2 regions of the Adlercreutzia sp. CNCM I-6216 genome follow, and region 1 is predicted to be linked to the other one. Evidence: riboswitches for the same ligand, from Rfam matches in the RefSeq annotation. Region 1 holds a riboswitch; the other holds the start of a gene.
The links. A riboswitch is a leader RNA that binds a small molecule or an ion and turns the genes downstream of it on or off. The one in region 1 is predicted to bind thiamine pyrophosphate.

Region 1 (7,376 bases):
CTCGTGAGTTCTTGGTAGCTCCGACCGGATTCGAACCGGCGACCTCCGCCTTGAGAGGGCGGCGTCCTAAACCGCTAGACGACGGAGCCACATGGGCGCTTCATGAAGCCGGGAGACGTGGCGCCTCCCGGCCCGGATTCCTTGGTAGCTCCGACCGGATTCGAACCGGCGACCTCCGCCTTGAGAGGGCGGCGTCCTAAACCGCTAGACGACGGAGCCACGAAATGCCACGCGAGAAAATGGCTGGGGTGGAAGGAGTCGAACCCTCACATACGGCACCAGAAACCGCTGTCCTGCCATTAGACGACACCCCAACATAACTTTCTCGCCACACCGCCCGAAAGCGGCGAGCGCAAGTGAGTATGTTACGGAAGCAAGCGCCCCCCGTCAAGCCCCAATTTTGGGAATTACGAAAAATGCGGGGAGCGGCCGCAACCGCATCGCGTGAAAAGCTCGCGCGAAAACCCCAGTACGACAGAGCTGTTCTCGCCCTAGCAGGGCATGGGGGTGCCGTACTGCCACATGTGGTCGAGGGGACCCGAGCCACGCCCCAGGTTCAGACCGGCCGCGAGGGCGCCGGCCACGTAGGCCTTGGCGTCGCGCACGGCCACGTCCACGGAAAAGCCCCGGGCCAGGCCGCAGGCGATGGCCGAGGAGAGGGAGCAGCCGGTGCCGTGGGTGTTGTCGTTGGCGATGCGCGTACCCCGCAGCCACACCGATTCGCCGTCGGCCATGCGCAGGTAGTCGTCGGCGGCGTCCGGCTCGTCCACCCCGTGGCCGCCCTTGATGAGGATAGCGGGCACGGAAGGCGCTGCGTCCGTGAAATCCGACGCGTTCTCCCAAACGGCGACGCAGCGGTCGGCGATCAACGACGCAGCCGCCTCCACGTCTTCCGAAGATGCGATGGCCCTGCCCGAGAGCACCTCGGCCTCGGGGATGTTGGGGGTGATCACCGTGGCCCGGGGAAACAGCTGGCGCACCAGCGCGTCCACGGCGGCGTCGGCGATGAGCGCCGAGCCCGACGTGGCCACCATAACGGGATCGACCACGACATTGGCGGCTTTGTGGCGATCGAGTCCATCGGCGATGGCGCCCACGATGGCCGACGACGACACCATGCCGATCTTCACCGCATCGGGCCGGATGTCGTCGAAGACGGCGTCGATCTGGGTGCCCACGAAAACGGGATCCACCTCGAGCACGTCGGTAACGCCGAGCGTGTTCTGGGCCGTGAGCGCCGTGATGACGCTCTCCCCGAACAGATGATGGGCGGCGATGGTCTTCAGGTCGGCCTGGATACCCGCTCCCCCGCTGGAATCGGATCCGGCAATGGTGAGAACCGCTTTCATGGCATTCCTTTCGCGACGGCGTCGACCGCTTCCCGAACGGCCGCATGAAACCATCATTTCACACGAAAGGGGCGCGCCTGCACGGCCGCCCCTTTCTGGCAATCAACCGTTGATGAGACGGGGGCTACCCCTCGATGAGATTCACGGCCTCATTGGTGTCGACGACCTTGGCAGCGTAGCACACCTTCATGTATTCGAGGCCCTCCTCCTGGTTGCCCACGAGGAAGGTGGCCGTGGCGTCGCCCACCACGATGATGTTGAAGTTGTTGAAATAAGCGTCGGCCACCGTGTGCTTCACGCAGATATTCGTATCCATGCCGCAGCAGATGAGGGTGTCGACGTCCAGCTCGTTCAACAGCAAAAGCAGTCCCGTCTGGAAGAAGCCGCTGTAGCGGCGCTTCTCCACCACGTAATCGGTGGGCTGAGGATCGAGCAAGGGCGACGTTTGGGCCTCGGGGGTTCCGGCGATGCCGTGGGCGCCCCACAGGGCCAACTCGCGATCAATGCCGGGGAGGTGGGCGTCGTTGGTGAAGACGACGGGCATACCGACGGCGCGGGCGGCCGTCGTGAGCTTGGCCGTCTGCTGGATGGCAGGCAGGAGCACCGGCTCGAGCGGGCCTCCCGTGGGATCGCCCAGCTCGTCGATGACGAGCAGCGCGCACTTCGCGCGATCGATGGAAGTGAGGTCGATGAGGTCGTTGTTGTTCTCGTCGCCGAGCATGGATGTTCCTTTCTCGCTAACGGGTCTTCCGATTCCCGTCCCGTTTCTCCCTGCGCGTTGCCCGAAGCCAGGAGCGCCGCCCCTTTCGCGGCTGCGGCAAGCAGGCGACCATGACTTAAATACTCAGGGTTTCGTCGATGATACGGGAAAGCTCGCGTGTTGCGGCCTCAATATCGTCAGCGGCGAAGATGGCGCTCACCACGGCGGCGCCGTCAACGTCCAGCTCGGACAGGCACGGCACCGTGGCGGCATTCACGCCGCCGATGGCGACGACGGGGATGTCCACGGCAGCGACGATAGCGCGGAACTCCTCGGCTGCGAGCACCCCGGCCTCGGGCTTGGTGGCCGTGCCGGTCACGCCGCCGACGCCCAGGTAGTCGGCACCGGCCGCCTCGGCTGCCCGCGCCTGCTCCACCGTCTGGGTAGAGACGCCCACGATGGCGTCGGGGCCGAGCAGCGCCCGCGCCCGTTCGCAGGCCATGTCGTCCTGGCCCACGTGCACCCCGTCGGCGCCCACGGCGAGCGCGCATTCCACGTCGTCGTTCACCACGAAAGGCACGCCGGCCGCGCGGCAGAGCGCGAGCAGCTCCTCCGCCTCGGCCCGCAGCGCATCGCCGGTCGCCTGCTTGTCGCGCAGCTGCACGAAGGTCGCACCCCCGGCAAGCGCTGCTTCCACGCACTGCGCCAGCGACCTCTCCCCCAGCCACGCGTTGTCCGTCACCGCGTACAGCTTCAAGGCACAGCGAATGGCCTCCGCCGACCACTTTCCACGTTCCCGTACAGGCATGTTCACTCCTTGTTCCAAACTGGGTGTTCGTTCTGGTCACTTTTTTCGAGTTGTTAGACATTGCGCAAGCGCGATGCCGAGCAAACAGGAGGAAACACTACGAAAATGCCTGGTCAGACCTTTTTAGTTCATTGTTTCCGCAAAATGCCCTGCTGAAAAAGTCTAACAACTCGATTTTTCTGCCTCAATAGGGGGCGAAGATCGACCCGACTCTGCGCCTCGCGCCCCATTCTCTTCCAACGCCTCCTTGGCGCCCCTACTCCGCATCCAGGTCGACCACGAGACCGTCCATGATGTCGTTCACGGTCTTCATGGCGCACATCTTGCCGCACATGGTGCAGGTGCCCTCGGTGGAAGGCGGGGCGCTCTCGAAGACGGCGCGGGCGCGGACCGGATCCAGCGACAGCTCGAACATCTCGTCCCAGGCCACGCGGCGCCGCGCATCACTCATGCGATTGTCGCGATCGCGCGCGCCGGGCACGCCTTTGGCGATGTCGGCGGCGTGGGCGGCGATCTTCGTAGCCACCAGCCCCTCGCGCACGTCGTTCGCGTCCGGCAGGCGCAGATGCTCGGCCGGCGTCACGTAGCAGAGGAAGTCGGCGCCGGCAGAAGCCGCGATGGCGCCTCCGATGGCCGCCGTGATGTGGTCGTAGCCCGGGGCGATGTCAGTCACAAGCGGCCCCAGCACGTAGAAGGGCGCCTCGTGGCACAGCCGCTTCTCCAGCTTCATGTTGGCGGCGATCTCATCGAGCGCCATATGCCCGGGGCCTTCCACCATCACCTGCACTCCGGCGTCCCAGGCGCGGCGCGTCAGCTTGCCAATTTCGATGAGCTCGGCGATCTGCCCGGCGTCCGTGGCATCGTAGCCGCTGCCGGGACGCATGGCGTCCCCAATGGAGATGCACACATCGTGCTCGTGCAAGATGGCGAGCACCTCGTCGTAGTACTCGTAGAAGGGGTTCTCGCGACCGGTGGCCTCCATCCAGGCGAAGATGAGGGAGCCGCCGCGGGACACAATGTTGGTAAGCCGCCCCGTCTCCTTGAACGACTCGATGACCCGGCGGTTCATGCCGGCGTGGATGGTGACGAAATCGACCCCGTCCTCGGCATGGGCGCGCACCACCTCCAGGAAGTCCTCGGGCGTGATGGCGATCAGCGCTTTTTCCAGGTAACCGATGGCGTCGTACATGGGCACGGTGCCGATCATAGCCGGCGACTTCTCAACGAGCGCGCGGCGGAAGGCGCGGGTCTTGCCGGAGTTGGAAAGATCCATGATGGCGTCAGCGCCCAGTTCCAGGGCCACGTCCACCTTCTCCCATTCCAGAGCCTCATCGGCCAGATCGCCCGAGATGCCGAGGTTCACGTTCACCTTCGTGGAGAGAGGGACGCCCTCCAGGGTGGAACCGACGCCGGCGGGCGCGAGGCTTGCGTGGTGGATGTTGGCCGGAATGGCGATGCGGCCGGTAGCCACGGCGGCGCGGATGTCCTCCGGCTCGCGACCCTCGGCAGCGGCAACGGCGGCCATTTGAGGCGTGACGACGCCGGCGCGGGCGAAGTCGATCTGCGTGATCGGCTGTGCTGCGTCGGCAGACTGGCTGTCAGTCATGAAAACTCCCTTCGTTGGCATTACCCATATCAGGTTTTGCGGGTCGGGGCGAATTCGGCGCCCCCTCTCAGCCTGCCCGGCCGCCACGCGGCTGCAAGCTCCCCAAGTCTATGGTTGTAGTGCCAGTATAGGGAACGGCACAGCGCTAGAGCGGCAAAAACACTGCCAGCGTGCCGCTTTCCAGGGCAATGCGGGCCGGCGTGCCGACAAGCTCGTTGGAAAGGCCCCAGCTCGTGCGGTTCGTGAGGGCCACGCCATCGAGGCCGTACTTCAGGCCCTCTTCCACAACCCCCGTGGAAACGTCGGTGAGCGAGAACACCGACACGATACCGCTCGGCAACGCGGGAAGGCGCAGCTCGCCGGGGCCGACGAGAAACGCGATAAGCTCGCGCTCCCCCACTGCGGCCACAGCGAGCCCCCGCTCGGCAAAGGAGGCCAAGAGCTGCAAGTTCGCCACCGTGTGGTCGAGCCGCCCCCCGAGCGCGCCGTACACCTCCACGGCATCGGCGCCGCGCGCGAGGGCCTCCTCCAAAGCCAATTCCATATCCGACGCGTCCTTCTCCGGCGAAAACGCCTTCACGGACATGCCCTCGGGCACGTATCCCAGCGAGTCGAAGTCGCCCATGGCCAGATCAGGCGCGCAGTCCACAGCTGCCAGGGAGGCAAACCCCCCGTCCACGGCGATGACCGCATCGAAGGCGCCCTCTTTCCAATGGGCGGCAAAGTGAGCGGCATTGAAATCCGATGCGCCAACTAATGCGACCGTGCTCAAAACATATCCTCCATTCACATTCACCATGTCATCCTTAAGCGAGCGCAAGTCGAAGGATCTCATTGCGGGGAGCCGCTAGATCCTTCGACCTCGTGCTGCGCGCTCCGCCCAGGATGACACGGTGTGTCACTCGTGTGGTTCGACCAGGGTGAAGCAAGTTCTGCTACAATACCACAGGCGAGCGAGCCAGACGGCCGCGTACCCTTTCAGGGTGCGAGGAAAGTCCGGGCTCCGCAGGGCAAGATGCCAGCTAACGGCTGGGCGGGGCGACCCGACGGATCAGTGCCACAGAAAAGAAGACTCCCCTGCTCGGAACATGCTGCGATGCGCAGCATGCGCGACACAGGAGAAAAGCTGAAACGGTGCGGTAAGAGCGCACCAGCGCGGCGGCAACGTCGCGGCTTGGTAAACCCCATCTGGAGCAAGCGCAAATAGGAGCGCCATACGGTGGCCCGCCGTGCGCTCGGGTTGCGTGCTAGAGGCGCGGGGCGACTCGCGTTCGAGATAAATGGCCGTCCCAAGACAGAACCCGGCTTACAGGCCCGCTCGCCTTTCTGTTTGCACTGCCTCTCCATGAATCAAAACGGTCCACTGCGACTACGCAGCGGACCGTTTTTAAGGAAGGGGATCACCCAAAGGGGTCGAGGGGGCTATCCGAGTAACTGCGACACCGCATCAATTACCGGGTCGGCATGAAGGCCGGCCATAACGATGATGAAGCGCAGAGCGCAGCCGCCGATCATGGCGCCCAAAGCACCCCAGAGCGTGGCGCCCTGGGCCTTGTCGGACTTGCCCACCAGGGCGACAAGCGCCGCCGCAAGGGGGCAGACCAGTCCAACCAGGACGACCAGCGCCCAGAACGGCAGAGCCAGATCGCCTCCGATGATGAGTGCGGCCGATTGGGCGGCAACGGCGGCCTCGTGGGACTCCTGAACCGGCGAGCCCGCCATGGAGACCAAAAGGAGGGCCAACACTGCCAGCTCCAACACCACCAGCGCCACGACCGCGTACTCCAAAATGCGGTTCGTCTCCTTGGAAAGCGCGGCCTTCTTACGGTTGGCCAGCGCGATAACCTCCACCAGAGCCACGCCGGTATCCAGCGCCGACACCGTGAACAAGCACGGCAGGAGCAATGTGTTCCAGAGCGGAACACCCGGAGCGCTCATGAGCAGAATGCCCGTGTACACCGCCACGCAGAAGCCCAGCACGCAGCTGACGACGCCTAACGCGCGCGCCAGCTTCGGCGCATACCCGTCGAAGCCCTTGATGCGCTTCGCCAAAGCCCCGGCCGTCTTCTCCCAGACGACGATGGCCTCAAGAGCGAATACCACGAGAGCCGCGAACACGATCCAGGCGCCGAAGGTCATCCACGAGCCGAAGTTCGAGAAGCTCTGCCACATCATCATACCGCGCAAGGGCGTGATGAGCTCGCTCAAAAGCAGCAGCAGGCCCACGGCGAGGCAGACAACAGCGGCCACAAGCGACGCGAACACCGTGGAGCGCGCCTTGTCGCCCTCCCTGAAGTACACCACCATGGCAGCGATGAACGCGCCGGCGCCCATGCCGCCCAAAAACAGGTACAGGGCGGGCTGCCAGCCCCAAATATCTTGCAATCCTTCCATTCTCTCTCCTTAGCACGAAATGGTTTTCACGGTGGGGCGCGGCACTCAGGCGCGCCCCGGTCATCTATCGGCTAGGCCAAATAGAAGGACGGTTTCGTGGACGCCTCCACCACCTTGGCGTCGGGACACTGGGCCAGAAGCTCGTCTACCGTGCCGAAGTGAAGCGCCCCGAACTTGCAGGCCTCGGCGCAACGCGGGGCGTTGCCCGGGCGCGTGCCGCCCAGGGTGCAGCAGTCACACTTGTCCATAGCGGCCGAGCTGTAGGTGGGCACGCCGAAGGGGCAGGCCTGGTAGCAGTACTTGCAGCCGATGCAGCGATCCTTATCGACGTAGACCACCCCGTCCTCCGCCTTCTTGATGGCTCCGGCAGGGCACACCGACGCGCAGGCCGGCTCCTCGCAGTGCATGCAGGACGTCGACACAAACAGCGCCTCGCCGTCTTTCTCGTACTTGGTAATGTGGCGGCGAGCCGGGCGCGATTCGGGGGTCTTGTTGAACTTGCGACAAGCCTCAACGCAA
Region 2 (7,376 bases), on a different contig from region 1:
ACACAATTAGGCCCCCTAATTCCCGCAGCGGTCGATGCACACAAGCATTCGCACCCCTATGGTGGAGTTGTCGGCAGGAATGCTCAAGGCCGACACGGGAGCACCGAAGCGCGGTGCCCCTTCGATACACCAAGGAGGGAATTATGAGCACTATTTCTCGCAGGGACCTGTTCAAGTTCGGCGGCGTGGCCGCCGCGGGCGCCATGGGCGTGTCCATGCTCGGGGGCTGCGCACCCCAGCAGCCGGTAGCCGCCACCGAGGAGGCCGCAGCAGCAGCCGGGGATGGAACTCCGGCATTCTTCGTGAAGCCCGAGCCCATCACCGACATCGCCGACACCCGCGATTACGACGTCGTGGTCATCGGCGCCGGCGCTGCGGGCGTGCCCGCCGCCATCTCGGCCCATGAGGCCGGCGCGAAGGTGGCGCTGCTTCAGAAGGAGGCCACGGCGGTGTCCCAGGGCAACACCTGCGACTCCATCATCGTCGACCAGACGGCTCCCGGCGGCGTGGAGGCCGTGGTTTCTCTCATCAACGCCGACTGCTGCCACCTCTCCGACCGCGAGCAGGTGCGCCTGTGGGCCTACAACTCCGGCGAGGCTTTGAAGTGGCTGTGGAACATCGGCGAGCAGGCCGGCGCGCAGATGGTCGATTCCACGGCAAAGTGGACGAGCAACATCAGCAACATCAACGGCTACGACGTCACCTACTTCGCCTTCGACTTCGGACCGAAGCCCTACAACACCGGCAACGGCATGCGCGACATCGCCGATTGGGCCGAGCAGCAGGGCGTCGAGATTTTCTACTCCACCCCGGCCGCCCAGCTCGTGCAGGACGAGTCCGGCGCCGTGACCGGCGTCATCGCCGAGGGCGCCGACGGTTACATCCAGTTCAATGCCGCCAAGGGCGTCATCGTGGCCACGGGCGACTACGAGAACGACGACGAGATGATGGCCTACTACGAGCCGGCCATGGCCAACATCTACCGCAAGGAGCAGAACAAGACCGGCGACGGCCAGAAGATGATGGTGTGGGCGGGCGCTTGCATGGAGGACGCCTGCGGCTCCAAGGTGCAGCACGACTTCGACGCCGGCCCGGGCTCCATGGCCGACATGCCGTTCTTGGCCGTGAAGAACGACGGCTCGCGCTTCTGCAACGAGGCCGCCTGCGAGATGGCCGTCATGGGCAACTTCCTGCGCAGCGAGGCCGACCAGGGTTGGTACAGCCAGATCTTCGACAGCAACTACATGGCCGACACCGAGGGCTGGCCGGGAGTGGCCCTGCCGCCCGAGGCCATGGCGAGCTACATGCCCGAGGTCGAGGGCGAGAAGACCGGCGTCTACGAGAGCCTCATCAACACCTTCTCTGCCGATACCCTGGAAGAGCTCGGCCAGAAGCTCGGCCTGACCGACGTCGACGCCTTCGTGAAGACCGTCGAGCGCTACAACGAGCTGGCCGAGAAGGGCATCGATGAGGACATGGGCAAGCCGGCCCAGTTCCTGAAGGCCATCAAGCAGCCTCCCTTCTACGGCATCCACCGCCACATCGGCCTGTCCACTATCATTCACGGCGTGAACGTGAACAAGGACATGCAGGTGCTGAACGCCGAAGGCGCACCCATCGAGGGCCTGTACGCCATCGGCAACTGCGCCGGCAACTTCTTCGGCAGCCCCGACTACCCCATGACGGTGCCCGGCCTCTCCCTCGGCCGCTGCCACACCCAAGGCTACGTCGTCGGCCGCGCTGTGGCCAGCAAGTAGGCCGCCTCTCGCAGCAACGGTGCGGGCCCCCTCCCGACTTTCCGCACCCTCCCAGCATCACCCTCCCAAGTGCACGGGGCGCCATCGAGCGCCCCGTCGCTTTTCGACCACTCTTTGGCCCGAAGGACTCCGTTAGTTCCAAAAACGGGAGTCCGACACCCGAGCACGGCCAGTCGGAGCCAAAAAACGAGAGTTTGGCATCCACGCCAATCTCCTTTGCGGGAAGACTTTCCGCAAGCATCCTTCCGCAAAACGCTACAGAGCCCGTGCGATGGTGCCGCCGCCGAGGACGATGTCGCCTTCGTAGAGGACGGCGGCCTGTCCTGGGGCAGCGGCGCGCTGGGGCTCGTCGAAGGCGACGGTCAGCTCGTCAACACCAGTCTGCTCGGCCACCGCCGGCACCGGGTGCTGGCGGTAGTGAGTCTTCACCAGCACCTCGCGCGGACCTTGCCAAACGTCGCCGCTGATGAAGTTCACATCGCTAGCCACTACCCCCACGCTGAGCAGCTCGTCCTTAAAGCCAACAATGAGCCGGTTGGCGAACGCATCCTTCCCCAGCACGTACAACGGTTCGCGCGCCGCTACGCCGATGCCCTTGCGCTGCCCGATGGTGTAGCGGATGAGCCCCGCGTGCTCCCCGAGCACGCGCCCTTCCCGATCCACGATCTCCCCCGGATTGAAAGCAGTGTCCGCGCCACAGCGGCCCTCGATGAACCTCGCATAGTCGCCGTCGGGCACGAAGCAGATGTCCTGGCTCTCGGGCTTCGCCGCCGTGACGAGGCCGCGGGCACGGGCCAGCTCGCGCACCTCGCCTTTGGTCAGCTCGCCCAGGGGAAACAGCATGTGGGCGAGTGTGTCCTGGGTAAGGTGGTACAGCACGTAGCTTTGGTCCTTGACGGGGTCGCATGCCCGCAGAAGCTGCCAGCGTCCCGTGGCCGCATCCCACCGGCGCCGGGCGTAGTGCCCCGTGGCCACGTAGTCGAGCCCCAGCTCGCGGCGGCGCTGCTGGAGAGACTCGAACTTCAAGAACCGATTGCAGGCGATGCAAGGGTTGGGCGTGCGGCCCTCGAGATAGGCGTCGCAGAAGGGGCGTACCACCGCCGCATCGAAGCGATCGCGCAGGTCGAAGGCATCGTGGGGGATGCCGAGGCGCTGGCATACCTCCCGCGCGTCTTCCACATCGCGCGACGACCCGCAGGTCGATTCCTGGTCGTCCCGCAGCACCATCGTCGCGCCGCGCACGGCATAGCCCGCTTCCTGCAACAGCAGCGCGCACACGGAGCTATCGACGCCCCCCGACATCGCCGCCATCACGCCGGACGTCCCGAGCGCCACAGCCATCTCCCTGTCATCTTCGAAAGTCATGGGGCGCATCATAACACAGCACGCCGAAACGCCAATCATCCTTCGCTATGGGCAACCTCTTATCCTGACGATGGCCCACAGCAGCTCTCTTGGCTCCCTCTCCCCGTTTTTCCCTGTTTCTTCGCCTCTCGAAAGGCACGAGCGAATTCCTCACACGCACGTCGAAGCCATCGTGCTAAGCTGAAAGCATGCAGGGGTACCGCTCGGCGGCACGCGAAGCCGTCCCGTGGTTGAGAGGGCACAGGCGCCCAACCCTTCGAACCTGTCAGCTAACACTGTCGTAGGGAGCATGCTCGCCAAGCACAAGGGGCGCTTCCTGCGGGGAGCGCCTTTTTTGGCGCGGCCCGCAGGACAACGCTCCGGCTTCCGGAAAGGAACCGCCATGTCCGAACATTCCACTACCACCGCCTCCCCCACCCGCACTGAAGCGGAACTGCGGACGCTCATGGCCCGCGCCGTGCGCGAGGTGCGCGAGACGAACCCGCTCGCGCCTTCTATCACCAACACCGTGACCCAGAGCTTCGTCGCCAACGCCCAGTTGGCCGTCGGCGGCTCGGCGGCCATGGTGTATTTGCCCGACGAGGGCGAGTGCGTCGCCGCCCTGGGAGGGGCCGTCTACATCAACCTGGGCACGCTCATGCCCGTCTACGAGCAGACGGTTCCCGCCACGGCGCGCGCCTGCGCGGCCGCGGCCACGCCCTGGGTGCTCGACCCGGTGGGCGTGGGCATCGGCAGCCTGCGCACTCGGCTCATCGAGGCCGTGCGCGAGAATCCGCCGACCATTTTGCGCGGCAACGCCTCGGAGATCATCGCCGTGGCCGACCTGTGGGGGCTTGGCGGCAACTCGGCCGATGGCGCTTCCGGCGACGGCCCCCGCGGCGTCGATAGCACTGATTCCGTGGATGCCGCCGAGCGCGCCGCCGTGGCGTGCGCCCGCTTCACGGGAGGCGCGGTAGCCGTTTCCGGCGCTACCGACCTTGTCACTGACGGCGTGCAGGTGGCGCGGCTCTCCGGCGGCTCGTCCCTCATGACCTGCATCACCGGCTCTGGCTGCTCGCTGGGCGGCGTATGCGCCGTTTACGCCTGCGTGGCCGATCCCTTCGTGGCAGCGCTCACCGCAACGGCCGCCTACAACCTGGCCGGCCTGCGCGCAGCCGAAACCTGCGACGGTCCGGGCAGCTTCCAAGTCGCCTTCCTCAATGCCCTCTACAACCTCACCACCGAAGAAGTGACTGAGGCGCCTCTGGCACTCACCAGCACATCAGCCGCGTAATCCCATAGCGATAGCCCGCAAACCTCGAAGCCGCATTTGCAACCAAAGAGAAAGGCCGCCCTATGAACACCCTTGTTGCCGTTGCCATCGCGCCCTTCGGCGTGGGAGACGAGCTCGCGCCCTATGTGGCCGAGGCCATCCGCGTCATCCGCGACTCCGGCCTGTCCCACCGCACCACCTCCATGTTCACCGAGATCGAGGGCGACTGGGACGAGGTCATGGCCGTCGTACGCGACGCGACCATGGCCCTCGCCGACCAGGGCATCCGCACCGAGGTGGTCCTGAAGGCCGACATCCGGCCGGGGCACACCGACACCCTGCACACCAAGGTCGAGAAGGTGGAAGAGCTGCTGGCCGAGTAGGGGTTCGTCCACATCTTTCCATCATCTACATGGAGCCTCTTGCGCTTTCGCGTCGACCCGCTATGATGCTGCCCGACATACGACACGAAGCGAAAGAGGTTCCATGCTCCGCAAGATCATTCACATTGACGAGGACAAATGCATCGGCTGCGGCCTGTGCGTCGACGCATGCCACGAGGGTGCCATCGCCATGGTCGACGGCAAGGCGCGCCTTATGCGCGACGACTACTGCGACGGGCTGGGCGACTGCCTGCCGGCCTGCCCTACCGACGCCATCTCCTTCGTCGAGCGGGAAGCCGCTCCCTACGACGAGGCTGCCGTGGCGGCACACCTGGCCGCCCGCAACGGCGGCGCGACGGCTTGCAGCGTTCCGGCCGCGGCCGAGCACCGCAGCGGCTGTCCCGGCTCGGCCGCCCGCACCCTCATCGACGACGCTCCGAAGCCGGCGCCGTCGCCTGCGCACCAGGGCGGATGCCCCGGTTCCCGCAGCCGCTCCCTGAACGGAGCCCCGGCACCAGCCGCTCCTGTACCGGCTGCTCGCACCGCCGCTCCGGCCGCTACCGGCGCCACCGACGCGCTTTCCGCCGTGGCCGCCGCTCTGCCGAACCGCTTGGCTCAGTGGCCGTGCCAGATCAAACTCGTACCGGTGCAGGCCCCCTACTACCAGGGCCGCGGGCTGCTTATCGCCGCCGACTGCACCGCGTTTGCCTGCGCCAGCTTCCACGAGCGCTTCATGAGCGGCAACGTCACCATCATCGGCTGCCCCAAGCTGGACGAGGGCTCCTACACCGACAAGCTCGCCGCCATCATCGCCGCCAACGACATCACCTCGGTCACCGTCGCCCGCATGGAGGTGCCCTGCTGCGGCGGCCTCGAGCGCGCCGCCGCCGAGGCCTGCGCCCAGTCGGGCAAGGACATCCCCTTCGAAGTGGTCACCTTCGCCGTCAACGGCGACGTCATCGGCTAGAAACAACCGACGCGCACTTGATTGAATGCGCCTCCTAGTTCATCGAGGATGACCAGGTCAGCCCAGCTCGACCATAACCGCCTCCGAGACGATCCCGGCTACCTCCGGGATCGTCTCTTCTTCCAAGGAAGAGAAGCTCATCACGAAGGCGGGACGGCGCCGACCCCTCCCCTCGCTGCACCCAGACCGCACCTCGTCGCATACCCTTCGGGCACCCTCGACTTCGCGAGCCTCGCACCGGCAGCCTACCGTTTCGTTCGAGCTGCGCCCAGGAGCTCCCGCCTCGCAACCCGTGAACCGATAACGGCCCAAAGGCGCCAGGCGCACGCCCCGAATCGCAGCGCGCCGGGCCACGCGCTCCTCGAAAGTCGCACTATCTCTCTCGTCTCCTTCGACACTCCTAACCTCCATGAGAAAGTGCAGCCCGGCACCCGCATTGGCAAAGTGCAAATGATCGCCGGCCGAAGACGCCGCTAGTACGTCAATCAGCGCGCTCAGCCGCCGCCGGTAACGCGTCCGCTGGCGATTGACATGGCGCTCGTAGTCCCCCGACTCCATGAACCGCGCCAACGTCAGCTGCTCCAATGCACCCACCGTGCAGGCGTAAAAGCCAAGTCGGTCGCGGAACCGTTCGGCCAGCGCCTCGGGCAGCACCATGTAGCCAATGCGGAAAGCACCCCCGAGCGTCTTCGAGAACGTGTTCGCGTAAATGACCCGCCCAGCCCCATCGAGGGCCGCGAGTGGAGGTACGGGACGCCCCGCCATGCGGAACTCGCAGTCGAAGTCATCTTCGATGAGGTAGCGCGACTGGGCACTGGAAGCTTTCACGCTCCGACCGCGAATCTCCCTAGCCGCTGCACCGTCCTCGGGCGCGGCAACCCCACTCTGGGCCCATTCCAACAACGAGCGCCGGCGCGACACCGGCACCGTGATACCGGTGGGAAACTGGTGCGACGGCGTGCAGTGCAGCACGTCGATGCGGGCACGCTCGAGCGCCTCCAAGACCGGCCCTTCCCCATCGAGAGCGATCGGCCGCACCGCCACGTCGTTCGACTCGTAGATGCGCGTAAGCCGCGGATAGCCGGGGTCTTCCACGCCGTACGCCAGATTACGACCGAGCAGCTGCACGAGCAGGCCATAAAGCGACTGGGCACCGGAACCGATCACGATCTGGTCGGGATGCACCTCCATGCCGCGAAAGCCCCGCAGATGCGCCGCGATGGCCGCCCGCAACCGAGGCGATCCCTGAGGCCCCGACGCCTCCAGCACCGTGCGCTCGCTCTCGTCGGCCAACACGCGCCGCAGCGTCCGTGCCCACGCCGCGTAGGGAAACACCCCTTCCGGCGCCGTCGCCCCCGTGAAATCGGCGAGCCATTTGCGTCCGGCGCCATTCTGGCCGCACCAAGATGCCCCACATCCGGCATCGTTCTGGCCGTTCCAAGATGCCCCGCATTCGGCCCTGTCATCCCCGATGCACGCGTTGCTCCGGATTTTCGTCGCATTCCCGCAGAGGCTCGCTTCGCCCTGGAACCCCCCACACGCCCCCGAAACATCCCCTTTGCCACAAGCTATACAAAAGGACTCGTCTTTTGTGGCAAGTTTTTCGAGGGTTTCGACGTCGCCACCTTCCGAAACCCCCATTTTGGCTACGC

Region 2: linked by a shared signal. The riboswitch ahead of thiM (hydroxyethylthiazole kinase) and the one ahead of thiC (phosphomethylpyrimidine synthase ThiC) in region 1 are both predicted to bind thiamine pyrophosphate.

Annotation. Positions count from the first base shown of each region.
Region 1 is NZ_CDSBIE010000008.1:3,032-10,407, forward strand. It holds tRNA gene ACYVRU_RS08320 (tRNA-Glu) at 13-89, opposite strand; tRNA gene ACYVRU_RS08325 (tRNA-Glu) at 143-219, opposite strand; tRNA gene ACYVRU_RS08330 (tRNA-Gln) at 241-314, opposite strand; gene thiD (bifunctional hydroxymethylpyrimidine kinase/phosphomethylpyrimidine kinase) at 492-1,349, opposite strand; gene ACYVRU_RS08340 (cysteine hydrolase family protein) at 1,474-2,070, opposite strand; gene thiE (thiamine phosphate synthase) at 2,186-2,857, opposite strand; gene thiC (phosphomethylpyrimidine synthase ThiC) at 3,114-4,463, opposite strand; TPP riboswitch at 4,453-4,578, opposite strand; gene ACYVRU_RS08355 (thiamine diphosphokinase) at 4,609-5,235, opposite strand; RNA gene rnpB (RNase P RNA component class A) at 5,414-5,788, shown strand; gene nrfD (NrfD/PsrC family molybdoenzyme membrane anchor subunit) at 5,886-6,857, opposite strand; gene ACYVRU_RS08370 (4Fe-4S dicluster domain-containing protein) at 6,929-7,376, opposite strand, start outside.
Region 2 is NZ_CDSBIE010000010.1:38,144-45,519, reverse strand. It holds gene ACYVRU_RS09505 (FAD-binding protein) at 144-1,757, shown strand; gene mnmA (tRNA 2-thiouridine(34) synthase MnmA) at 2,013-3,122, opposite strand; TPP riboswitch at 3,305-3,426, shown strand; gene thiM (hydroxyethylthiazole kinase) at 3,505-4,395, shown strand; gene ACYVRU_RS09490 (MTH1187 family thiamine-binding protein) at 4,458-4,757, shown strand; gene ACYVRU_RS09485 (ATP-binding protein) at 4,861-5,724, shown strand; gene ACYVRU_RS09480 (aminotransferase-like domain-containing protein) at 5,782-7,376, opposite strand, start outside.